One region of the Alteromonas sp. KC3 genome, then DNA from elsewhere that is predicted to be linked to it. Evidence: predicted binding sites of a transcription regulator. Region 1 holds the regulator's gene; each other region holds the start of a gene.

Region 1 (8,325 bases):
TAGCGGCATATCACTTCTAATTGGCGATCTGAGTAACGATAACAGTGATGAAATTATCTGGGTCGGAGACTATCAAATCTTAGTTGCACAGCAAGAGGCTAGTGGCGATTACGTGTTGTCAGATATTAAAACTGAGGCACATTCATCCCATTATTTTGCTGCTGGTTGGGCACCATTTGGTGATAACGATGAAAGAGCTGTTTTTGTAAGTAATACAAATAATTACGACACGTCCATCCAAATTCTGTCAGTAGATAAAGAAGATAACATCACAGTAAGTGAAGAGCTCGGCGACGACGCTTACGATTATAGCCGACCAGTTGTGACTGATTATAACAACGATGGTGTGGGTGAATTATTAACCGGCGCTTTAGATTACAACTCATCATTCAACGTAATTCAGCTGTCAGATAATTCAACTCAGTGGACACTAAGCCAAAATCATAACAGTCAAATCTCGCTGATTGAAGCCGTTGATGTCAATGAAGATGGCTTTATTGATGCTGTTGTAATTGAAAATGACCGGCTAAAAGCTTACGACATCGAGAACCAGATACTCGTTGATTCGATCATCAGTGACTTCTCTATTGTTGCTGTTGCGGAATTAACGAATAACGGCGAGCAGTTCTTCGCTGTGAGTGGCTATGAGTCACTGAAGCTATACAAGATGCAAGAGGGTGAGTTCATTGGTTTGAATGAACTTCAAACTGTTTGTAGTCAATTGCTTCGTATCAATTCTGATAGCGATGATGCCTTTGAGTTTGCATGTCTAGACACAACTCATAATGTGATAAATATCTACGATGTGACAAACGACGCATTGGTGCTTAAAGATACCATTTCGCTGACTTTTTACCCGCAAAATATTGCGGTAATCCCTACGACTTCATCTAATCAATCGATACTCGGCATTTATCCGACTAACGAATATGATTCTTCATACGGGTACTATGACAATATTAATTATCAAGTTGCTGAGCTTGATAGCAAAGGGAACGTTATTTGGCGTAGTCCCTCAATAAGTATTGATAATGTAGATGGTTTGCGTATTCGAAAAAATAATGCCAACAAAGTAGAGCTGCAAATAGGTAACCCAAACATGGCTCTTCTGGTGAAATAAAGGCAATACACTTGTCGCAGAATAATGCTTTTGGCAAAAGACGCGGCAAGTGCTTGTTATTTAAATTTAGGTGTATATACTTACAGGAACTGTATGAACAGACAGGTCTTTTATGCGCCCACTCACAGCTCGACAAACCGAAGTTTTAGAACTTATTAAAACGACCATGCAAGAAACGGGAATGCCACCTACGCGTGCAGAGATTGCACGACAGCTTGGTTTCCGTTCTGCTAATGCGGCAGAAGAACATTTGAAGGCCTTAGCGCGTAAAGGTGTTATTGAAATTTTGCCAGGTACTTCTCGTGGCATTAAATTGAATATTCCACTGGAAGACGAAACACCAGAGGAAGAAGGGCTACCGCTTATTGGGCGCGTAGCAGCGGGCGAACCTATTTTAGCGCAAGAGCATGTTGAGTCGCATTACAAGGTCGATCCTGCGCTATTTCAACCTCAGGCAGACTTTCTGCTACGTGTAAACGGTATGAGTATGAAAGACATTGGTATTCTTGATGGCGACTTATTGGCTGTACATCGCACTACTGATGTACATAACGGTCAAGTTGTTGTTGCCCGGGTGGATGAAGACGTCACGGTTAAGCGTTTAGAAAAACGCGGGCGAGAAGTATTACTGCACGCCGAGAACGATGAATTTGCACCTATAAAAGTTGATTTGGCTTCACAACCTTTTGCTATTGAAGGTATAGCGGTGGGTGTTATCCGAAACGCTGACTGGATGTAAGGTTTCGGCAGGTTAACGTAAAAGCGGCCTTGTAGCCGCTTTTTTTGTACCTTAACTTTCACTTTTGTAGGCTGTTCTATGTGTGAAGGTTGTTTTTTGAACAGTCTGTCAAAAAAGTTTAATTTTTTTGTAATCACACCAGAACGCCAATTTTTTCGCGCCGCAAGCGCTTTTTAATCCTGTTACTTTTGACAAAACTACGTTTGAAAATATCTAAATTTGCATTCTTATGTATTGATTTTTAAAGACTTATGTTGATTTCCTTATCGCCTCATGTGTTCCAAATGAGCGTTTAAAAGCTTCACGACGTACTCTTACGCCACACTGCTTCACTGCACTAACAAGGTGCAGCTAGTTAGCATGAAATGATTAAAATTTAACCGTCTCGTTAAATTTTTAGCAGAAAAGACTAGACGGCACGTCATTATTGCGCAATTCTTATACAGAGATTAACAAAATAATAACAATGGCTCTAAATTTGTTTTACAAATTGTAGTTGTGGGTCAATCGTTCGCAAACCACTTGGTAGGGACAGCGCGCACTAACATTTAGCGTTAATGGTTCTACCATTACGGAGGTGCTGAGTGAAACAACTAATGACCGTCATGGCAAAAGGGTTTGCTAGTATACCCCTTTTGCTTTTTTCTCATTTCCTTTTTGCGCAGGAGGCTGCAGAAGAAGTTTCTTCTCTTAACCTCAGGCGCGGAGCAACTGACATTAGCGGGCAGGTGTATGACCTGCACATGTTAATGTTTTTCATTTGCGTCGGTATTGCAGTAGTCGTGTTTGGCGTAATGTTCGCCTCTATGTATCTGCACAGAAAGTCACGAGGCGCTAAGCCCGCGAATTTCCACGAAAACGTAAAAGTAGAAATCGCGTGGACTGTAATTCCGTTCCTTATCCTCATTTTTATGGCGGTTCCCGCTGCCAACACGCTAATTGCAATGGAAGACGTCTCAGAACCGGATATGACGGTATTGGTGACGGGTTCTCAATGGAAGTGGCACTACAAATACATGGATAGTGATGTAGAGTTTTACTCGTTGCTGGCTACGCAGCGCGAGCAAATTGAAAACAAGTTTGAAAAAACGGAAAACTATCTTCTTGAAGTTGACCGTCCGCTTGTCATTCCCACAGGTCAAAAAGTTCGTTTTCTGATCACATCTGACGACGTTATTCATTCTTGGTGGGTTCCCGATTTCGCAGTTAAGAAGGATGCAAATCCCGGCTTTATAAACGAAGCATGGGCCAAGGTTAACGAACCCGGGGTATATCGCGGTCAGTGCGCTGAACTTTGCGGCAAAGATCATGGTTACATGCCTGTTGTGGTTATTGCGAAAGAGCCTGCTGAATATGCTGCTTGGATGAGTGAGCAGGAAGACATTATTCGTAAAGCTAAAGAAGAAGAGCAACGCCTTCTGTCGATGAATATGTCGATGGACGAACTGATGAAAGAAGGTGAGCGAGTCTATAAAGCCACGTGTGCAGCTTGCCATATGCCAAATGGAGAAGGTCTGCCGGGCGTATTCCCTGCTCTTAAAGGCAGCAAAATGGCGCTAGAAGATCAGGAAGGGCATATCGATATTGTGCTTCATGGTAAATCAGGTACCGCCATGCAAGCGTTCGGCAAAATGTTAAGCCTCAAAGAAATTGCTGCAGTGGTGACTTATGAACGTAACGCGTGGGGTAACAACACGGGTGACATGGTACAGGCGAAAGACGTTAACGCCGTGGCAACGGGTAACTAGGAGCGAGTTATGAGCAAAGCAACTGAAGTCATTTCGCCAGATTCAACTGTGCATCACGACGATCACCACGACCATATACCGAAAGGTATTACTCGATGGTTGTTTACCACCAACCATAAAGATATCGGTACATTGTATTTGTGGTTCGCCTTTATCATGTTTTTGGTTGGTGGGGCCATGGCAATGGTCATTCGTGCTGAACTTTTTCAGCCGGGTTTGCAAATTGTCGACCCTAACTTCTTTAACCAGATGACCACTGTACACGGTCTTATTATGGTATTTGGCGCGGTAATGCCAGCCTTTACTGGGCTCGCCAACTGGTTAGTACCTATGATGATAGGGGCGCCAGATATGGCCCTCCCGCGTATGAATAACTGGAGCTTTTGGATTTTACCAGGGGCCTTTCTTATTCTTTTGAGTTCACTGTTTATGGAAGGCGGCGGCCCAGCATTCGGCTGGACATTCTACGCACCACTCTCAACTACATATAGCGGTGATTCAACGGCACTGTTTGTATTCTCAGTTCACATTATGGGTATCTCATCCATTATGGGGGCAATTAACGTTATTGTGACTATCTTCAATATGCGTGCCCCTGGCATGACATGGATGAAAATGCCGTTATTTGTTTGGACATGGCTTATTACTGCGTTCCTACTTATTGCGGTAATGCCCGTACTAGCGGGTGCAGTCACCATGGTACTTACTGATAAGTTCTTTGGTACTAGCTTCTTTGATGCCGCAGGTGGCGGTGACCCTGTTATGTTCCAGCACATTTTCTGGTTCTTTGGGCACCCTGAGGTGTACATAATGATATTGCCTGCGTTTGGTATTATCTCGCAAATTGTGCCGACCTTTTCGCGCAAAAAGCTCTTCGGCTATGCATCTATGGTGTACGCCACAGCATCTATTGCACTGTTGTCGTTCGTGGTATGGGCACACCATATGTTTACCACGGGCATGCCGGTGTACATGGAGATGTTTTTCATGTTTGCCACCATGTTGATTTCAGTACCAACTGGGGTGAAGGTGTTCAACTGGGTAGCAACCATGTGGCGCGGCTCTTTGACATTTGAAATGCCCATGATGTTTGCCATCGCGTTCATTGTGCTATTTACCATTGGCGGGCTCTCTGGACTGATGCTGGCCATTACACCCGTGGACTTCCAATACCACGACACTTATTTTGTGGTAGCGCACTTCCACTATGTCCTCGTGACTGGGGCTGTATTCTCTATTATGGCTGCCGTTTACTATTGGTTGCCGAAATGGACTGGGAAAATGTACGACACGACTTTAGCCAAGTGGCACTTCTGGTGCTCGCTGGTTTCGGTCAACGTCTTATTCTTCCCTATGCATTTTGTTGGATTGGCAGGTATGCCACGTCGTATTCCAGACTATGCATTGCAATTTGCTGATTTCAATAAATGGATCAGCCTTGGTGGCTTCGCGTTTGGCCTATCTCAGCTCATCTTCTTGGCGCTACTTATTAAGGCGTGTAAGAAGCAAGGCGAGCCAGTGTCATCGCAAGTATGGGACGGTGCGGAAGGTCTGGAATGGGAAATTCCCTCACCAGCGCCATACCACACTTTCGAAACGCCACCTGTAGTGAAGTAATCACTGTCATAACAGTCAGTGTAATAGTGGACCCACTCCCCCTCATTAGAGGGGGCCACTATCTCACTAGCGCATAGGCAAATTGGGAGGGGTGTGATGTCACAACAAAACGCAAATAATAAAATGGTGTTAAAGCTTATTGTCATCGTCATAGGTATGTTTGGCTTTGGATTTGCGTTAGTACCACTTTACGATGTGTTTTGTGATGTCACCGGTATTAACGGCAAAACGGAAAACTCGGCATCAGTGTATCAAGCGGTTGAAATTGATACATCTCGTGAAGTGACGGTGGAGTTTATTACTCGCACCAATACGGGAATGCCTTGGGAATTTCGCGCAGAAACTAAGCGCGTAAAAGTACATCCTGGAGAGTTAAATACCGTTTCGTTTTATGTCAGAAACCCAGCGTCAAGCAACATTGTGGCGCAAGCAATACCGTCAGTTTCCCCTGGCACCGCAGCACTTTACCTCAATAAAACGGAATGCTTTTGCTTTAACCAGCAACCGTTAGACGCAGGAAGTGAAGCGTACATGCCCATGCAATTTTATGTCGACCCACAGCTTCCTAAAGAAATTACCTATTTTACATTGCAGTACACACTCTATGACGTCACCGCGAGAGCAAGTGACCTAACGACAAAACCGAATCCCTTCATGGTAGATACATCGCAAAGCGGTGAATAACCACAGGGACAAGGAGAAAAAAATGCAGCAAGAATATCAAAAATACTATGTACCCGCCCAAAGCCCATGGCCGATAGTTGGTGCGGTAGCGCTGTTTCTAATCGCCGTTGGCGCAGGCAATTTTGTGGTAGAAACAACTCGAGGAGAGTCAGGTTTCGGTGGCCACATTCTTTCAGCAGGCATCATTGTTTTACTTGTGATGTTAGTGGGATGGTTCAAAAACCAAATAGATGAGTCGATGTCGGGTCTTTATAGCGACCAACTTGGTCGCTCGTATCGACAAGGCATGAGTTGGTTTATCTTCTCTGAAGTTATGTTTTTCGCCGCCTTTTTTGGTGCGCTTTACTACGCACGCTTTATCGCGGTGCCGTGGTTAGGTGGTGCGTCGAATAATGCGATGACAAACGAGGTCTTATGGCCGACCTTTGAGGCAATGTGGCCTTTGGTCACTACGCCAGGTGGCATTACCACACAAGAAATGAGTGCGGCTGGGTTACCTACTATCAATACGGTAATTCTGCTTATTTCTTCAATCACTTTGCATTTTGCCCATGTGGGGTTAGAGCAGAACAAGCGTAAACAACTTACGTTAATGCTTGGTATCACGATTTTACTGGGTTGCGGCTTCCTGTTCTTACAGGTGGAAGAATACATTCATGCATACCAAGAGCTAGGTCTCACATTGCAATCAGGTATCTATGGCAACACGTTCTTCATGCTCACAGGGTTCCACGGTATGCACGTGACCTTGGGTACTATTATCTTGATCGTGCTGTTTTTTAGAGTATTGAAAGGCCACTTTACGCCTGAAAATCACTTCGCATTCCAAGCGGGAAGTTGGTATTGGCACTTTGTCGATGTGGTGTGGGTAATGCTTTATATCTTTGTTTACGTACTCTAACTAGACGCAAGCCGAACCCTAGTAAGGCCGTGGGTTCGGCGTGATTAACCCTGTACCTATAGCAATAAGAATAAGCACAACAATAACCGCAGAGGTAAGAACACGACGCCCAATATATTTGCTCATTGGGCCATTTTTGGGGTCGTTTTTCATCATTACGCGCATTGCCAGAAATAAGTTAACAATCATGTATATCACTAGGGCAACAAGGACAATTTTTATCATTTTTAACACCTCTGTTTTTGTTTTTTCTGTGCGCAGGGCTTGTTAGCTATGTCTCAGCGTTCTCGCACATTACTGCCTTGGCTCCTTACTGCCCTAAGTGTGGCAATAATGTGTGCGTTAGGCTATTGGCAGTTAGAGCGCATGGTACAAAAGCAACAACGTCTCGCTAGCATAGCGCAAAAGCAAGGCAATGGAAGTATGAGTTTGATGACTGCACTTTCGCAAAACGACCCCCGAGATATCAAGGTAACGTTCGATGGCGTGCCAGATGCGAGTCATCTCATTTATCTTGATAATCAGATACAAAACCAACGGGTGGGCTTCGATGTTGTTGTGCCGGTTAACACCAATGCGGGTTGGGTTTTGGTCAACTACGGCTGGGTCCCAGCTCCAGATTTACTGCGTACTCTGCCTACAATAGAGCTAGATAAGTCACTTACACAATTTGAAGGTGTTGTTTCACTACCCTCTGATAATCCACTTGTGAAAGAAACCAACAACAATCTCTCTCAATTTCCTGCGCTAATTCAACAGTATGACTTCGGCGCACTCAGTGACGGGCTGGGCGTGACGCTATTGCCCATCGTTATTCAACTTACTACGGAAAATCCTGCGTTCGTGCGCGAGTATCAACCCGTGGTGATGTCTCCTGAAAAGCACCTTGGTTATGCAGTGCAGTGGTTCGGCTTGGCCATTGCTGCGGCTGCCATTGGTGGTTTTGCAATAAGTAAGAAAGGACGTAGTTATGAGTAATACGGCATCAGCGAAAAGTACGGCTTCCAAGAAAACCTTGTTATTAATGATTGCAGTGTTTGTTGTACCGGTCATTTTGGCGAAGTTAGCGTTAGAAAACGATTGGTTTACCAAGGCTGCAACGAATAAAGGGCAACTGTTGACGCCTACCATTGATATGAGTGCCGTTTTACAGAATGAAGCGCCAAAGTGGCGACTGGTTTATGTCATGCCGTCGCAGTGCGATGCGGTGTGTGAAAATGCATTATTTAGTATCAACCAAGTGTGGCTTGCTCTTGGTAAGGAATCAGACCGTGCAGAAGCCCTTGTCTTGCTGAAAGAAGACAGTGATAACACCGCTGTGGCTGCCCTTTCTGATTATCCCAATGTGAGCACATTGGCATCGTCAAATACCTTGTCGTTAGAAACAAACAGTGTGTATATCGTTGATACACAGAATAACGCCATGCTTTTCTATCAAATAAAGAACGATAGGAAAGAAGCGGTCATGGAAAGCCGCGATATGTTGGCAGATATTAGAAAATTACTAAAACTGTCT
Region 2 (8,325 bases), 170 kb from region 1:
CCGTCACTTCCCTAGTAAGGCGAGAATGTTTGAAGGCCTTATTGAGTTTATTGAAGATACGTTGTTTACGCGAATCAATAAAATTGTAAACGAAGAAAAAGATTCACTAACACGCTGTCAGCTTATTTTGCATCTTATTTTAGGTTTTGCTGAAAAGAACCCTGGTATTACACGTATTTTGAACGGTGATGCATTAATGGGCGAGCAAGAGCGGTTACGTGCGCGTATTGCTAAGCTTTTTGAGCGACTTGAGACTCAGTTAAAACAAGTATTGCGTGAACGAAAACTTCGCGAAGGTAAGACATTATCTGCCGACGAAGCGATTATAGCCAATATGCTTATTAGCTACACAGATGGACGCATTAATGCGTTTATTCGCAGTGGCTTTACTCGCAAACCCACTGAACAATTCAACGAGCAGTGGAATACATTTAAACAAATGTTTATTTAACACATTAGCATAGCCATTAAAGCCCGCTACAGGCGGTGCTTTAATGGTAGCTCATTATGCTTTTGGCAGCATCATCTTAAGCTTCAGTGTTGCTCTAAATAGTCCACTATACGCACCGAACTTTGCCCATCCGTTGGACCTACGTGATTTTCGGTATATTCCTTACGCTCTTTTTCAAACAGTGACTTATCGCGCATTTGTTTTGTCACGGCCTCTTTTAGTTCCGAAAAGTCGTTAATATGCATACCAATATTTTGGTAAATCACGTTGTCCTTGCCAAAGCGTTTCTCAAAGCGGTATTTAAAAATACCTCGGTATGACCATTTCAGTTTAAAGAAATTACATACGATTACAGGCTTAGCAAGTGCTACAAATTCAAATAGCGTGCTTGATGCTTCGCTGATGAGAATGTCCGCTTCCTTCATAAAAGGTAGCAATGAAATGTCTAATTCAGTTGCCACATAGGTATTGCTAAACTGCGACCACTTTTTCAGTTTTTTGCGCTGATTTTTGTAAGCTTCACGGGTATAAGTGAATGTGTGCGGTTTAATGAGTATGTTGAACTCGTTAAACTGACTAGGCCAATTATCGGGAAAACGCTCTAGTGAACTCGGATTGAACGTAGGCGCAAATAACAGCGTTGGTTTGTCTTTGTCGAGTCCAAGCTTGTTGTAATCTAACCCTGGTTCAGTCTGATTAAAAAGTGGGTCTAACTTAGAAAAGCCAACCTGCACAAATGTATCATTTGGGTACAGTTCTTTAATTTTAACAAGGCGCTCTTTTCCTTCAATAAACCTCACTGTCATAGGCGTACACGACTTGTGGTAGTAGCTAGGTTTAGGCCCAACGCCGTGGCCAAGTTGCGCCGTTTTACTAACGTTGTGAATTTCATCTAAGTACGAGAAAGAATTACCAAAGAATATCCAGTCTGGGGCGTCTTTTAAGTATAACTCTTTTGCCGCTTTTTCATCATCAACCCAGCAATATTCATAGGCAAGCGCAGACAATACCTGTTCAAATTTTTGCGCATCATTTTTGTTGCTATAACACACCAGTTTAATTTGGTGGCCCCGCTTGGCTAGTTCATCACAAATAGGAAGAAATTGGGGCAAGTAATAAACATTGACGGTATCAAACGCTATTTTCATAAAATTCTTTTTCTATCATTTCTATTAAGTAGTACCAAAAAACGTGTGTGACTGTGCGCAGCACATGGTTTGTATTACACTATGTCACCTGTCCATTAACGCAACGAGAGCTATGCTAAACGCCACCCTATCAAAATTCGGATATCCCGAGAGCCTTATTAAAACCTATGACTATTGGCACGTGCTATTAAGACCAGGTCAAGTAACGCTGGGGTCTTTGGTACTTGTTTGCAAAGAAGATGTCTTTCAATACTCAGATATTTCTGACGAAGCAGCGAAAGAACAAAAGCAAGTTGTTGCTGATATTGAAAGGGTACTTAAAAAGCGTTTCAACTTCAGCAAAATAAATTATTTAATGTTGATGATGGTCGATCCCATCGTTCATTTCCATGTTATTCCTCGATATGAGCATCCCGTCAGCTTCTGCGAGAAGCAGTTCGAAGACAAGCACTGGCCAAAGCCACCTGTTTTAGGTGATGTACTTGAGTTAGACGATGTCTATATCAATGAATTAAGGTCTACGCTGAAAGCAGACTTTGCCTTGATCAACGATGATGCCATTGAAGTTGGCAAGAAATACCGAAGAATGTACACGTCAGGCTGCTTCGATATTTTCCATCAGGGTCACCTAAATATACTTAAGAAAACCAAAGCGCTTTGTGACTACTTGATTGTGGGTGTCTCTACTGACGAGTTAATTGAAAAGTCTAAAGGCCGTCCCCCACTTATTCCATTTGAAGAGCGTATCTCTATTTTAGAGTCAAACCGATTTGTGGATGAGGTAATTCCGCAAATAGACAAAAACAAACAGAAAGTGGTTGATGAGTATAACATTGATGCTATTTCTGTCGGTTCAGATTGGAAAGGAAAATACCCAAGTGTGACTTGCGATATGGTGTATTTCGACTATACGCCAAACGTAAGTTCAACTGTGTTAAAACGAAAACTTTAATCGAAAAATAGAGCTAGCAGTGCGCTGCTAGCTCATCATCATTTTACTTGCCGAATGTATTTCCGAAGAAGTCACCTTCATTCCACTGAGGCTTGTCTTCTTGGTTTGCCAATGTCCAACCAATTTGCGCATTTACCTTGGTAAAGGTCTCTGCAGCTTTCCAGTTAAACGGCTGGTGAATATCATCGCTAGGCTTGTGGTAATGTGTCGACAAGAACTGACCAAACACTTTGCTGCCATCTACGTTAGGATCTTTTGACTTAAGGCCCGGTACCATGAATACCGCAGGTACACCTTGTTTAACAAACGCGTAGTGATCTGAACGAGTAAACAACGCTTGTTCCGGCCATGGATCTGGACTTAACTCAATGTCTGCATTTGCTGCGGCTTTTTCTACTGACGCTTGAAGGTCGCTGTGATTAGCACCAAAAGCAATCACATCAGCAAATTCGTAAGTCAAAATAGGCATATCCAAGTTTACGTTAGCCACCATTGACGTTACAGGAACCGTAGGGTTACGGGCGAAATAATCGGCCCCTAGTAGACCTTTCTCTTCACCAGTTACCGACACAAACAAGATTGAGCGCTTTGGCTTTTCTTTCATTTCGCTGAACAAGCGCGCTGTTTCAAGCATAACTGACGTGCCTGATGCATTATCCATAGCACCGTTATTAATGTTGTCTTTCTTCACCGTTTTCGCAAAACCAATGTGGTCTGAGTGCGCAGAGAACACAACATATTCCTCTTTTAGTTTTGGATCAGAACCTTCTAAAATGCCTACGACGTTAGGGCTGGTGATCGTGTCGTGAGTGCTCTTTTTGCTGATATCTACAGAACCTTTAAGTGCAAAGCCTGTTGGTACTTTGTCTGCTTCAAGCAATGCATATACATCGTCTAGGCTTTTCTCAGCACCGTTAAATAGCTTACGTGCTGCGCCTTCACTCATGTAAGCGCCGCCTTTTAGCTGCGCAAAACTATTAGCTGGATTACCGTCTTTGTCTAGCCATGCCATGCGCGGCGTATGAATGTAGTTCAGTCGACTCTGGTATGGACGTACTTTTTCGTTCTTAGGCGTAGTAATAGTGATCATGCCGATAGCACCATTGTCTACTGCGTATTTTGACTTTTGGTAGCCAGATGCAAAGTGCGCGCCTTCCTCTGATGGGAAGTCACTTGGTTTACCTGCAAGCGCAACCACAATCTTACCTTCTACATCTAGGCCTTCGTAGTCGTTATGTGATAGTTCATCAGCAACGATACCGTAGCCAACGAATACCATCTCACCGTTAACGTGTGCATCAGTATTCAACAGGCTTGGGCCAGCCAAATATTCCTTGGGGTAGTCAAAGCTAATGGTTTCGCCATTTTGAGTCAGCGTAAACGACGGCGACTCTTGAATAAGATTTGCCTTTCTGAATGACACATTTTGAATATAGCCGTCAGTGCCCGCAGGCTTTAGGCCATATTTTGCAAACTCTGTGGCAATGTATAGCGCAGCAATTTCGTGGCCGCGTGAACCTGTATCACGGCCTTCAAGTAAATCATCTGCTAAGAAGAACAAATGCGATTTGATGCGCTGCGTATCAGGGTTAAAGGCGCTTTCTGTCGATTCATGGTTGTGCGCTGTCGCGGCAAATGTCATTGCCGTCATTGCACCACCAATAAGGAGTTTTTTTATCATTTTAGTTTTACCAATTAATTATGTGATTATTTCACGTAAGTGGACTGCTCAACATGGTATCGCAGTTCATGACTGCAATGCTATTTTATGCCTGCGAGTATTGCATTTAACTTCACCATGCATTTCCTACCGTTGCTCGTATTTTTGCCCCAGTGTAAAATTACGCTTTATACGTACGGCACTTTTTTTAGGATTTAAGAACAGCACATGTCTAAAGACGACACGCTATATCGCGTTCAATTTGTGAGTAATGGCGAGCGCTACGAATTGTATGTAAAAACCCTTATTCAAGGGGCACTGTTTGGTTTTATTGAAATTGGTGATTTTGTTTGGGATACCCATACTAGTGTTGTGGTAGATCCTAGCCACGAGCGCTTGAAATCAGAGTTTGCTGATGTCACCCAAACCTATGTGCCAATGCATAATGTACTTCGCATTGACGCGGTGAAGAAAAAAGGTTCAGCCAAAATTACTAAATTAGAAAATAAATCTGATAAAGTAACCTCATTCCCTAGTCCAATTTATACACCAACGAAAGAGTAACCGCCGGGTCTAGCCGGTAAAGGTTACCGGAGACCCTTATGTATCGCTATGTGTTAGCAGCAATACTGTTAGTAAGCAGTATCAATCTGTCGGCTAAGCCTAACAATGATGAAAGCTTGTACCAACTATTAGATGAAATATGGCAATACGAGCTTTCTGTTTCTCCCTTACTAGCGTCGCGACAGGGTCATAGCGAACAAGCACATTTGCTGCCAGATATCTCGCCAAGCGCGTTAGCTACGCAGCATAAGCAGTGGCAAGCGTTTCAGAAGTCTTTAGCGCAATACAACCAAGATACCATTTCTAAAGACGCCTATATTGCCCTTTTAATGCAGCAATATCGCCTTGCCAACTATGTAGATGAGTATACTTACCGTGCATATCTGGTTCCCATCAATTCAGAATATGGTTTTCATGGTGCAATGGCATCGCTACCTAACCTATCTACGTTTAAACGAGTAGAAGACTACAATGCGTATATTAGCCGCTTAAACGCCCTTCTCCCCTATTTTGAGCAACAAATGGCTTATATGAAGCAAGCACTTAAAGAGGGGTACACCCAACCTAAAGTGGTACTGGCTGGGTTTGAGGATTCCATCTCTTCTTATTTAGTGGACAAGGTAGAAGACAGTGGTTTTTACGCGCCTTTCACACGCTTCCCTGAGTACTTTTCAGAAGAAGAGAAAACAAACTTAACTAATCAAGGTCAACGCGCCATTAAAGAACGTGTTTTACCCGCCTACCAAGCCTTTTATGACTTTATGGTTGAGGACTATATTCCTAACGCAAGAGATGACATTGCTGCCAATACTTGGCCTGACGGTGTCGCGTATTACGCTAATAGAGCCAAACATTACACCACGACGGATATGAGGCCGCAGGACATTCACAACTTAGGTCTTGCTGAGGTGAAACGCATACGCAACGAGATGCAGCAAATTGTGGACGAACTTGCTTTTGAGGGAGACATTAACGACTTTATCGCGTTTTTGCGTGAAGACCCTCAATTTTACGCCACCAGCGCAGAAGAATTATTAAAAGAAGCATCGTTTATTGCTAAGAAGATGGACGCCAAGCTTCCTTCTCTTTTTGAATACTTACCCAGAACGCCATACGGCGTAGCACCTGTTCCAGATAGTATTGCACCTAAATACACCACAGGGCGCTATATTCACCCTAGTCGCGATGATCAGCCAGGTTATTATTGGGTGAATACGTACGCGCTTGATAAACGCCCGCTTTACGCTTTACCTGCACTCACGTTGCACGAAGCCGTGCCGGGTCACCATTTGCAAATTTCACTGGCGGCAGAACTTGAAGATTTACCTATGGTACGCCGCAATACGTATATTTCGGCGTTTGGTGAAGGCTGGGGACTGTATTCTGAGTTTTTGGGTATTGAAGCCGGCATTTATGAAGACCCTTATGATGACTTCGGCCGCCTAAGTTATGAAATGTGGCGAGCATGCCGTTTGGTTGTTGATACAGGTATGCATACGATGGGCTGGACACGTCAACAAGCAGTTGATTACATGATGGAAAATACGGCATTATCAGAGCACAATGTGAATACGGAAATAGACCGCTATATCTCATGGCCTGCACAAGCGCTGTCATACAAGATTGGCGAAATTAAGATTAAAGCACTTCGCAAGAAAGCAGAAACGGCACTTGGTGAGAATTTCGACGTGCGTAAGTTTCACCGTGCAGTGCTAGAAAATGGTTCTGTTCCTTTGTTTATTTTAGAACAGCACATCAATACCTTTATAGAAGAACAAAAGGCTAACTAAGCATGATCGTTGCATTTAGTGTTATAGGATTACTCATCCTGCTGTTAATTTACTTTGTGCTTCGCGCGCAGAATCAACAAAAAGAACTCGCGCTATTGCGCCATTCTAATAAGCAGACAAACAACAAAGTTAACTATGCTTATCGAAACCTGGTGCTGGTTAATGATCTGTTGGAAAAAAACTTAGTACTGCGTATTGAAAGTGCTTTTAAGAGCCGTCTTATCGACCAAAACCAGTACAATGTACTGCATATGCTCATGAGAAACTTTTCTAACATTGTTATGGGTTGCTGTGAAAAGGGCCTGTCGTTTGAAGAGTCTTTAAACAAGGCATTAAGCTACGAAGAATTGACACTTGAAGATGTGAAAGAAGTGGTTAAGGGCCTGCCAAGCAATGTACGTATGGCATGGTCAAAGAATACGTCAGATGGTTTTATCGCCTTTTGTCACGCCGTCACCTCTGCTATCTCTGGCACAACAAAGTCAGAAAAAAGCGACGCACCACAAGCGTAATCGCCCCCTTTACAGCGTTTTTATAAATGCTGTCTGCAATTTTTGCGGGCAGCATCCATCGATAGCTCAATCTCGATACTGCACTCACAATACTTAACTCTCTTACATTTAATTTTTCTGTTTTCCATACTTTTTAATAACTTAGAAAAGCACTACGACAGGTACTGCGAGTTTTTCTTGAAAAGGGTATTTGCTGCACTATAATACTGTATATAAATACAGTTCATTTTGAGTGCCATGCTAGAATCTTTATCAGAGCTTAACAAGCATCCGCATATATGGCGGGCCCGAGAGCAACATAAAGGCGAAACTAAATTTTCGCTTGGGTATGCTCGTCTTGATAAAGCCCTCAATGGTGGTGTTGCATCTACAGGCCTTATACGCATTGCCTCATGCACTGGTGTAGGAGAGCTCACATTATTTAAACAGGTTTTATGCCATCAGCGTACGCATAAAATGGTGGTATTTATTAACCCACCGGGTGTATTACAAACACCTTGGTTAGCAGAATTAGGGCTAGATCTTCAGCAGGTGTTGGTAGTTAACACACAAAACGAACAAGACTCCCTATGGGCAGCAGAGCAATGTTTAAAAAGCACCGCGTGTCACTGTGTTGTGCTGTGGAGTAATGCTGTTGATGCTAAAGCCGCAAGGCGTTTACAAGTAGCGGCTACGCACAATGACGCCCTATGTTTACTGTACACCGCATTAAATAAAAATGTCCTCGCTCAGCCACTCCCTATATCACTGGATATCGCATTACACCACCGTGCACAGCAACTGTCTGTGGATGTTCGCAAACAGCGTCATGGTTGGCCAGTTAACAGTATTGCCATTGATCATCGCTGGACACCGGATAATCACGCTATTAAATGGGCCATGGAACATAACAAACTGACAGGCCAAGCACTCCACTCGGTAAGCTAATTATGCTGTGGATGTATATTCATTGCTATCAACTGACGTTAGATGCGTACTTGCAGACTATTGGTCATGGCGAAAAGCCCCATGCGACGCCTGCAAAAGGCACACTGCCTAACGAGAACGATAACCCTGTTGCGGTATATTGCAGTAAATCAAACCGTATTACGCAGGTTAATAAGACTGCGCATAATATGGGCATTGAAGTAAACCATGGGCTTGCACAAGCCGCAGCCCTATGCCCCCACATTCATATACTGCCTTTTGATGCTGAGAACGAGCGAGTTATGCTGTCGCAGCTTGCCCACCGGCTTTACCCTTTTGCTT
Region 3 (8,325 bases), 1.7 Mb from region 1:
TGAATGACTATAGTTTGGATAAAATCGCGATGCGATATAAATACCCAGCACAATCCAAATTGATGCGAGGATGCCTGCAAAAGATAAAAAGGTGTCCACTCTCAATCGCCCCGTAAATATTGGAAAATAAAATCAGTTCTTTGGGTTAAATGCGTATATTCTTCGCGTTCAGAAGCTATCAGTTTGTACTATTTTAGCTCAGCGTCTTCCAGTGATACTTCATTACTTAACGTTGCTTTCCACTGTGGCTCGGTTTTGATTGAGTAACTCGACTCTGTGAGCACGCCATCTGCACTTATTTTAATGGTGTAAGGAATTGAGACTGCATAGTTTCCAAACATTTTTTTAATCAGAACATCGCTGTCAGCTTCAGATTTCCACACTGTGCCAGTGTATCCCGTTTTCTCAAGCATTGTATTTAGCTCGTCCCAGTCATCATCAAGCGAAATAGCAACGACATTAACCGATTGTGGATGTTCGCTTTGAACTGCTTGTAAGTTTTTCAATGAGCTGTAACAAGGAGCACACCATGATGCAAAGAAGTAGGCAACAGTAGGTTTACCTTCTAAAGAGGGGAAGGACACTTCATTACCTGATGAAGTTAAAAACGTAGGTGTCTGAACCTGTTGTCCAACTAACGCTTTTGACAGCGCAACTTTTTCTTCGTACGTGCTTGCGTTACAAACCGCACTGTAACAACTAAAAAGAAATAATAGGTGTATTGCTTTCAACATGACCTCCGACTTGTCATATATCAGTCCTTTAGAACGATTTCACGGTCTTTATACTAGCTTAACAACGTGTTTTATTGCCAATTCAATATGAATGATGTAGCTAAACTCGATACGCGCTAAGCTAAAACCACAATTCGTATAAATAGAATAAGAAATTAAACGCAACTGGAATGCAGGTTGCCACTATAACGCCCAAACAAAAAGCCTTGTTTACTCGACCCTTAATGTATTTTTCAGTTCGCGTTTGTTCAATTGACTTTATGATGTCATCTAACGATTCTGAGTTTTCAGCTTGCCTGTTAATCTTGAATTTATAGTTGTCGATAGAAGCGCAGTATTGCTTGTGCTGCTTTAAGAATGCTCGAAGATAGTCTTGGCTAATGCCAGTTTCAAGCGAGAGTGAAATCAACCCACAACCATTTTCACCATGAGAGGCGAGGGTAGTTACTATTGTCCGAGTTTTAGTTTCCATCCAATTCCTTCCATGTAATTCCCTTCACCACTGATTGTGTTCAATTCACTAACCAAGCTTCAAAATAGTCGCTTTGCAAATTAGCAGTCAACTGCATAAAGGCTGTTTATTTTGACGTGTACTTTATTTCTGTTTCGCAACTAAGTGAAAAACCAAATTGTCTGCGTCGACTTTGCCTTTTAGGCCTCCAATTAATTCAGAGCGCTCTAAGCGAGTAACATGGTATTTATCAGCATAAAGTGTATCGACCATACGTTCATTAACACTAAACGGTGGGCCTGCCATTATACTTTGATCATATTCAAACGAGATAATTAGTTGCGTGGCATTATTTGTGATTTGGGCTAAATGAGAGGCATATTGCGTTCTTAGGGTATCAGGAAGGGCTACTAGGGCAGCTCTATCGTATATGGCAGATACATCGCCGATGTCTTGTGAATTGAGTTTAAAAATGTCACCAACGAATACAGTTAGGGTATCTTTCGAATAAATCTTACCCTTGGGTGTAGCAGTGATATTCGGTGACACACCCAGTTCTTCAAAAAGCTGTTCAATCGCTAATTCACTCAATTCGGCGCCGACTACCTCAGCACCTTGAGACAACAGCCAACTGATATCCCTAGTTTTGCCACATAACGGTACAAATATTCGCGGTATTTTTGAAGTGTCCGGCTCTAGTAACTTTTCTGCATATTTAACGAGTAGCGCATTGCCTTTGGGCTCGTGAAATCCAATTTCATTTTTTTGCCATTTGCTGTGCCAAAAACTATGTTCCATATGTGCCTCTTAGAAAGTAGGTTTTAATGCAGAATATAAAGTCTTTTAAAGTGAGAGAAAAAGAAAAAGGTAGCAAAAACAATCCGCTACCTTTGAGATTTTTCTTAGTTATCGAGTGGGGTATTAAAGTCTTCAGACAGTTCAAAATCACCTTCTACCGTAGTGACTTTGTTATCAACAAAGTTGATGATCATCTGTTTTTGAAAATCTTCGCCGCGCTTTTTCATGCCGCGCTTCATATCGTAAACGTAATACCATGTATCGTCGTCAAACGAGTCTTGAACAACCGGGTTGCCTAAAACGTAAATAACCTGTTCTTTTGTCATGCCAACGCGTAGTTTCTCTACATCCCTTTGGTCAAGGAAGTTACCCTGAGGTACGTCAATTCGATAAATCCAGTTAGAGCAAGCGGTTGTGGTAAGAGTGATGCTAAGAATTACTAATAGGTGTTGCAACTTCATGCGTTATTGTGTCCAGTATTGCCTTTGTTCGTGCCTGTCCTTAATAAAGTTAAAAACAGGCTGTTTTATTGCAAGCGCGAAAGCATGCTACATTGACAACTATGACCAATCAACTGCATTTTAGTTCGATGCAGCGCTTTTAAGCAGTTCTTTTGCATTAGCAAGTGCAGATTTGGTTATTTTATCACCTGCTAGTAAGCGTGCTAACTCATCAATTCTGTCTTGTTTGGTAAGTGCAAGCATTTGTGTTTCAGTACTTTCCCCATCGGTGAGTTTGGTGACAAAAAGCTGATTATGCGCCTGCGCTGCAACTTGAGGTAAATGAGTAACACACATAACTTGAGATTGCTTACCTAATTTGCGCAGTAGGCCACCGACAATTGATGCCGTCGGCCCACTAATACCCGTATCTACTTCATCGAATATCATAGTTGGAGTGGCATCATTATCGCTAGCAATTACCTGGATAGCTAAGCCGATACGAGATAACTCTCCACCTGACACCACTTTCTCAAGCTTATCAGCGTCTTGGCCTGGGTTTGTCGACACCCTAAATTCAACGGTATCTAATCCAGTGCTGACTGGCTTTCTAAGTTCATCATAATTAACGTCTATGCATACCCTGGCGTGGGGCATGTTCATTTGCTGTATTTGATCTTCAATGTCACTAGATAGCTTAGCTGCGGCAGCAATTCGACTTTCTGATAGATGTTTAGTCGTACTTAAATATGCTTTTCTTGCATCTTCTACCTCAGACTCTAACGTGCCAAGCAGTGACTCTTGTTCACCAAGTAAACGGAATTCGCCCGCTAACTCTTGGTGGTGTCTATATAAGTCTTCAGGCATTACTGAATGCTTTCTGGCAAGTTCCATCGCTTTTGCATAACGGGCTTCAACGTGTTGTAAACGCAGTGGATCAATCTCTAATTGGTCACAATAACTGCGAAGTTCACCCGCTGCTTCTTCTACTTGAATGGCAGCATCGTTTAGCATCGCGATAATAGGGGTTAACGTTGCATCATGTGCTTCGAGTTCGCCCAAACGCTCAATGCTGTTTTGAATCACCGATAGCGCGTTGCCTTCATCACTTTCATACAAGTTGTAAACACTCGTTTGTGCTTGCTCCAGCAAGCTCTGTCCATTACTTAGGCGTTTATGCTCTACTTCTAATTCTTCAAACTCACCGTCTTCTATTGCGAATTCGTCAAGCTCTTGAACTTGGTAGGTGAGTAGTTGCAGGCGATCCTCACGTTGCTGCGCTTGGGCCTGTAAGTCACTCAGTGTTTTCTGTTTATCACGCCATAAATTATAAGCATGTTTTACGGCTTCAAGTAGAGTAGGGTGCCTAGCATAGCTATCAATTAAATGGCGCTGGTGATCTTCTTTTAGTAGCTGCAGGTGAGTATTTTGTCCGTGAATGGCTAACAAGTACTGTCCCAATCCCTTCAGTTGTTGTAGCGAAGCAGGCACGCCATTGATAAAGGCTTTGGAACGCCCTTCTTTTGAAATTACACGTCGAATAAAGCATGCGTTTTCGTCTTCATCAGACGTGAGTTCATGTTCATCTAAAAATGCTTTCGCTTTTACATTATCATCTAGTGAAAAGTGCGCAATGATCTCTGCTTTTGCCGTACCTTTTCTTACCGCATTGGCATCAGCACGCTCGCCTAAACACAGGCTCAGTGCATCAATTGCAATAGACTTACCCGCACCTGTTTCACCAGTAATAGCGGTAAGTCCATTTTCTAACTGAACCGATAATTGTTTAACAACTGCAAAATTTGAAATAGAAAGATGCGCTAACATAACCACACTCGAAAAAGTTGAACATGATGATTTATACAGTACTTGTAAATATATACAGTATTTTTTCTGTGTAAAGAGAAGAGTATGTATGAAGACGTTAGTAAAGGGCTAACTTTTTGATTATAAAGTGTTTATTTTTCTCATGGTGATGTGAGTATGTTGACTCAAATCACTGTACATCAATCGTAGAAAAAAGAGAGGCAAAGCCTCTCTTTATTACAATTTATGGTAATAATTACTGCAGCTCGCCGCTGCCAGATTCAATGTGCGCGCGCACGAACCACTGAAATTGCTCAAGGTCAGCTAATTGGCCTGTGATCATATCTTCTGATACAGCATCGAGGTCACCGAGTGTTTCAATCGCACTGCGATGGTCGCCATTGACGCCAGCATAAACCGCATCGAGAGCTTTAAGGTGATCCATTACTAAGCCTTTACCAATGTTATAGTCGTCCCAAGTTCGACCTTCAACAATGGCCTTAGGCGTTCCTTTAGGTACGCCACCTAGAGTTGCGATACGCTCTGCAATGGTATCTGTCATGTCACGCACGGCGTCAACCTGAGGGTCTAACATCTCGTGTACGCCAATAAAGTTTGGACCAACGACATTCCAGTGAATATGTTTTAGTGTTAGTTGTAGGTCGAGTAAGGCCACTAAACGCTTCTCCAATACCTCAATGGTTTTTGCAGCGGCGTCGTTATCCATTCCAGGTGCCGTAAATTTGATATTGGTCGTGCTCATGATATCTCCTGATTATCTAGTGCAAAAAATCGATGCTTTCTAGAGCATCTTGAAAAACGTAATAAGAGTGGTGCAACGGCCATGCCGAATTCAGGAGAAATGGTAAGCGCTAGATTTATATGAGAAAAAATGAAATTATTAAAAAATCTTTATTTTTCATATGGCTAACATTAAGAAAAACCTACACACACGTGTAATAAGTGCAGGAATTATTGAACGAGGTAATCAGGTAACGAGGCATGCTTAGTAAAGCTTACTGCCCCAACCTAACTTTTTACGTAATACGTTAAAATAGCTGTAGCCTTTTGGATGGACCAAATGTAGCTTGTCAGCGCTTTTGTTTATTCGAATTTCATCACCGGGTAGTACGGGTAAAACGATATGGCTATCGCAGCTTACCTGAAGTGAATCGCTGTTAACCTTAGAGACTTTCATCGACACTTGGCTATCGGCATCCACCACAATAGGGCGGCTACTTAGCGTGTGAGGAAACATGGGGACTAATGTTAATGCGTCTAGTTTGGGCATAATGATAGGCCCCCCGGCAGACAGGGAATAGGCAGTCGACCCGGTAGGCGTGGCAACGATAAGTCCATCGCTTCGCTGGCTGAACACAAACTGGTCATCAATGTATATCTCAAACTCCATCATGTGCGCTACTTTGCCATGGTGAAGGACGACTTCGTTTACTGCCGAATTATTGCTTTTGAGCTTTTCGTGACGGTAGACCTCTACCTCAAGTAAAAAACGCTCCTCGACCACGCACTCGCCGGTAAATAGTAATTCGAGTTGCTGTGTGATTTCATCAGGATGAATATCTGTTAAAAAACCAAGGTTACCGCGATTTACCCCCACAACGTGAATATCAAATCGCGCTAATACACGCGCTGCGCCAAGCATACTGCCATCACCGCCAACAACGACCGCTAAATCAGCTTCTTTGCCGATGGTAACAAGATTGCAGCTTCGAAAATTATCGGTTTCTAACTCTTCAGCAATACTTTCTTCAACTAGCAATTCACAGCCTTTGGCCAGTAAATAGTCAGCAAGAATATTCAAGCTATCGTGAGTAGCAGCGTGTTGAGGTTTTCCAATTAAAGCAACGGTTTGATAGGGCATGGAACGCTAATGTCCTTTCATTTCCAATGAGTTGGACATTAGCACAGGTATTTTGCAAAAGGAAAGCGTTAAAGTGTTATTGGGTCACCTAAAGTAACCTGTTTAACGATCTTCTAAGCGGTTGTAATCTAACAAGCCACCCTCTATGGGGTAGTGGCGTTCTGACCACTGCAAAAGTGTATCGCTAAATGCCCAGAAATTTGGATTAGTGCGACGCATGCCCACTTTATCTAGCAATGCTTCGTAGTCTTCCTCGCTTTCCATTTGACGTAGTAGTGTGAGTGTTTGCTCAACCTCAGAGGCATTCAGTTGCCAAAATGCATCTGGATAGCTTCCCAAAAAACCATGCACTAACGTTAAAGAGTCGTTTGCTACATCTCGGTTTTCCTCTTCTTCAAACAAACTATTGACGTTAAAGTGGGCGCTGTTTCGCAAAATAGTATACACGTCAATATTATCCGGTTTTTCGTCGTCTCTTATCATCAAAATAGTGGTTTCAGGCAATATCGTGGCCTGCTTGGCTGACAAGTCGTTAATTGATGAAAGAATATTGCGTTGTTGTTGGTTCAACACGGCAGGTGCTAAGCGCTCTGGTTGCGGCTGTACGTGTGCTAAATGCTCTGCGAGCATAGTGTAGAGTTCTTTTTGCGGTGTTGATGAAGAGTAAGTAATACCGCTTTCTTGGTCAAAGCTATTAATGTCACCTTCGAGGTAGTCTGTAAGCTCTTTGCTCGAATTTTGATACCACTTGGCCAACAGCGTCTTACGAGTATCTGGGGGGAGTAAGTTCAAGAAATTTGACTCGCCTTCCATACGAAGAAAATCCATATAAAGCCGTGTCATTAATTGATGGCCGTAGTTGCCGTAAACATCAAAGCCCGCTACCAGCAAATAGTGAATTCGCTCAAGAAGTGCGTAGCCAATCACCCATGCAGTCTTAGGAGTTGCCCCAACCATGCCTTTTACAACCGTAGCATTGTCAAAATGCCTAAATACCGTAAGCGTCGCATTCGTGTTATCACCATCGCCTGCCCAAATACTGTCGATATTTAAGTGCTCACCTTGCTTAAATGTATTGCTAAGAAATTTGTTTCGGGCGCGCATGTAATCGCCTTGGCGCTCTGCGTATTTTACCCAATTGACCGCCAATGCAGTGCTGTCTTTTTCTGCCGGTAGATGCAGGTTGTGTTGTTGCGAAGAGTAAAACGCATTGACGTCATCGGCGGCAGCAACATCTGGCTCGACAAAAAACACCCAAAATCGGTCATTGATTACGTTTAATGCGACTTGTCCTCGGCATACTGGCCCTTTGATGTAACCCATAATGGTATTTTGAGCGCGCTCAAGCATAAAGCGGTAGCGGCTTTTAACGGGTAAATCAGTAAAAGCGGTAAGCGGGTTCGCTGCTACCTCTGGCTTATACGAAGGAAGCGAAGGCACATCAAAGTCGGCATCTACAAACCACGTGTTCCATTTCTCCATTAGGTCATCGTTTATGGCGTAGGGTTGATGCGTTTTACTAACGATAGTGGAGTACACGCCTTGTAAACGGTAATACACACGTTCAACGCCAGGTTCATCAAATGGGCGTCTTGTTGCAATTACGTCAATAGCACTGCCTGGCGGTGTCCGCGAACGCACCAAATTAAAAAACTGTGGTGTTTCGCTTGATTGGTTATCTGAAGCATTTTCAAAGTAAAGATGTGAAGTAAACAAATGTTCATAAATATAACGAGCAGAAAGTTGCGCTTTGTTGCCCTCTGCATTTATCCATTGTTCAAATTCAGCCACAGATTTGCGCTGCGCCTCGTTTAGGTTTGGTTGTTTCGGTATTGGCGCGCCATGATGCAACCACTGTAATAAGGTTGTATGTTCCTTATCACTTAACCCAGGTAATGCGTAAGGCATACCGCCCATAGGTTGCTTGGCAATATAGTTGTCCATTTCATCTATAGTAGGGCATTGTTGAGCACGATTGAGACTAATATCAAATCCTTCGCCCAAATGCGTTGAAGTGGGTTGTGGATGCTGGCGCTTAAGTAACAACATTTGCGCTAGTACCGACGTTTGTGTGGGGGCGGAAGTATCATCATTTGTTGGTAAAACATCAAAAAAGTCGCGCTCACGCCACTCATCGATAGTGTGCGCGTCTAAAAAGAGTCGATTGGGCGTTGCCGCAGTTAGCCGTGTGCCTTCGTATACTTTTTCCTTATT

The links. Region 1 encodes LexA, which represses DNA repair genes until DNA is damaged. Its sites were predicted from a motif close to TACTGTATNNNNATACAGTA; they were not measured.
Region 2: a site for LexA is predicted at 7,282-7,301, ahead of imuA (translesion DNA synthesis-associated protein ImuA). Genes of this name have one in related genera too.
Region 3: a site for LexA is predicted at 4,291-4,310, ahead of recN (DNA repair protein RecN). Genes of this name have one in related genera too.

Annotation. Positions count from the first base shown of each region.
Region 1 covers NZ_AP024235.1:4,440,730-4,449,054, reverse strand. Annotated here, with positions in the region: gene JN178_RS19645 (hypothetical protein) at 1-1,120, shown strand, start outside; gene lexA (transcriptional repressor LexA) at 1,233-1,859, shown strand; gene coxB (cytochrome c oxidase subunit II) at 2,444-3,607, shown strand; gene ctaD (cytochrome c oxidase subunit I) at 3,617-5,224, shown strand; gene JN178_RS19625 (cytochrome c oxidase assembly protein) at 5,321-5,908, shown strand; gene JN178_RS19620 (cytochrome c oxidase subunit 3) at 5,931-6,809, shown strand; gene JN178_RS19615 (DUF2909 domain-containing protein) at 6,828-7,034, opposite strand; gene JN178_RS19610 (SURF1 family protein) at 7,083-7,787, shown strand; gene JN178_RS19605 (hypothetical protein) at 7,780-8,325, shown strand, end outside.
Region 2 covers NZ_AP024235.1:46,246-54,570, reverse strand. Annotated here, with positions in the region: gene slmA (nucleoid occlusion factor SlmA) at 1-451, shown strand, start outside; gene JN178_RS00235 (CDP-glycerol glycerophosphotransferase family protein) at 535-1,599, opposite strand; gene JN178_RS20110 (adenylyltransferase/cytidyltransferase family protein) at 1,712-2,551, shown strand; gene JN178_RS00225 (M28 family metallopeptidase) at 2,595-4,232, opposite strand; gene JN178_RS00220 (DUF1820 family protein) at 4,440-4,775, shown strand; gene JN178_RS00215 (DUF885 domain-containing protein) at 4,814-6,565, shown strand; gene JN178_RS00210 (hypothetical protein) at 6,568-7,077, shown strand; gene imuA (translesion DNA synthesis-associated protein ImuA) at 7,315-8,004, shown strand; gene JN178_RS00200 (Y-family DNA polymerase) at 8,007-8,325, shown strand, end outside.
Region 3 covers NZ_AP024235.1:1,565,086-1,573,410, forward strand. Annotated here, with positions in the region: gene JN178_RS07035 (DUF998 domain-containing protein) at 1-99, opposite strand, end outside; gene JN178_RS07040 (TlpA family protein disulfide reductase) at 189-734, opposite strand; gene JN178_RS07045 (hypothetical protein) at 856-1,206, opposite strand; gene tmpT (thiopurine S-methyltransferase) at 1,330-1,983, opposite strand; gene JN178_RS07055 (outer membrane protein assembly factor BamE) at 2,088-2,444, opposite strand; gene recN (DNA repair protein RecN) at 2,565-4,250, opposite strand; gene dps (DNA starvation/stationary phase protection protein Dps) at 4,486-4,992, opposite strand; gene nadK (NAD(+) kinase) at 5,236-6,111, opposite strand; gene JN178_RS07075 (fatty acid cis/trans isomerase) at 6,214-8,325, opposite strand, start outside.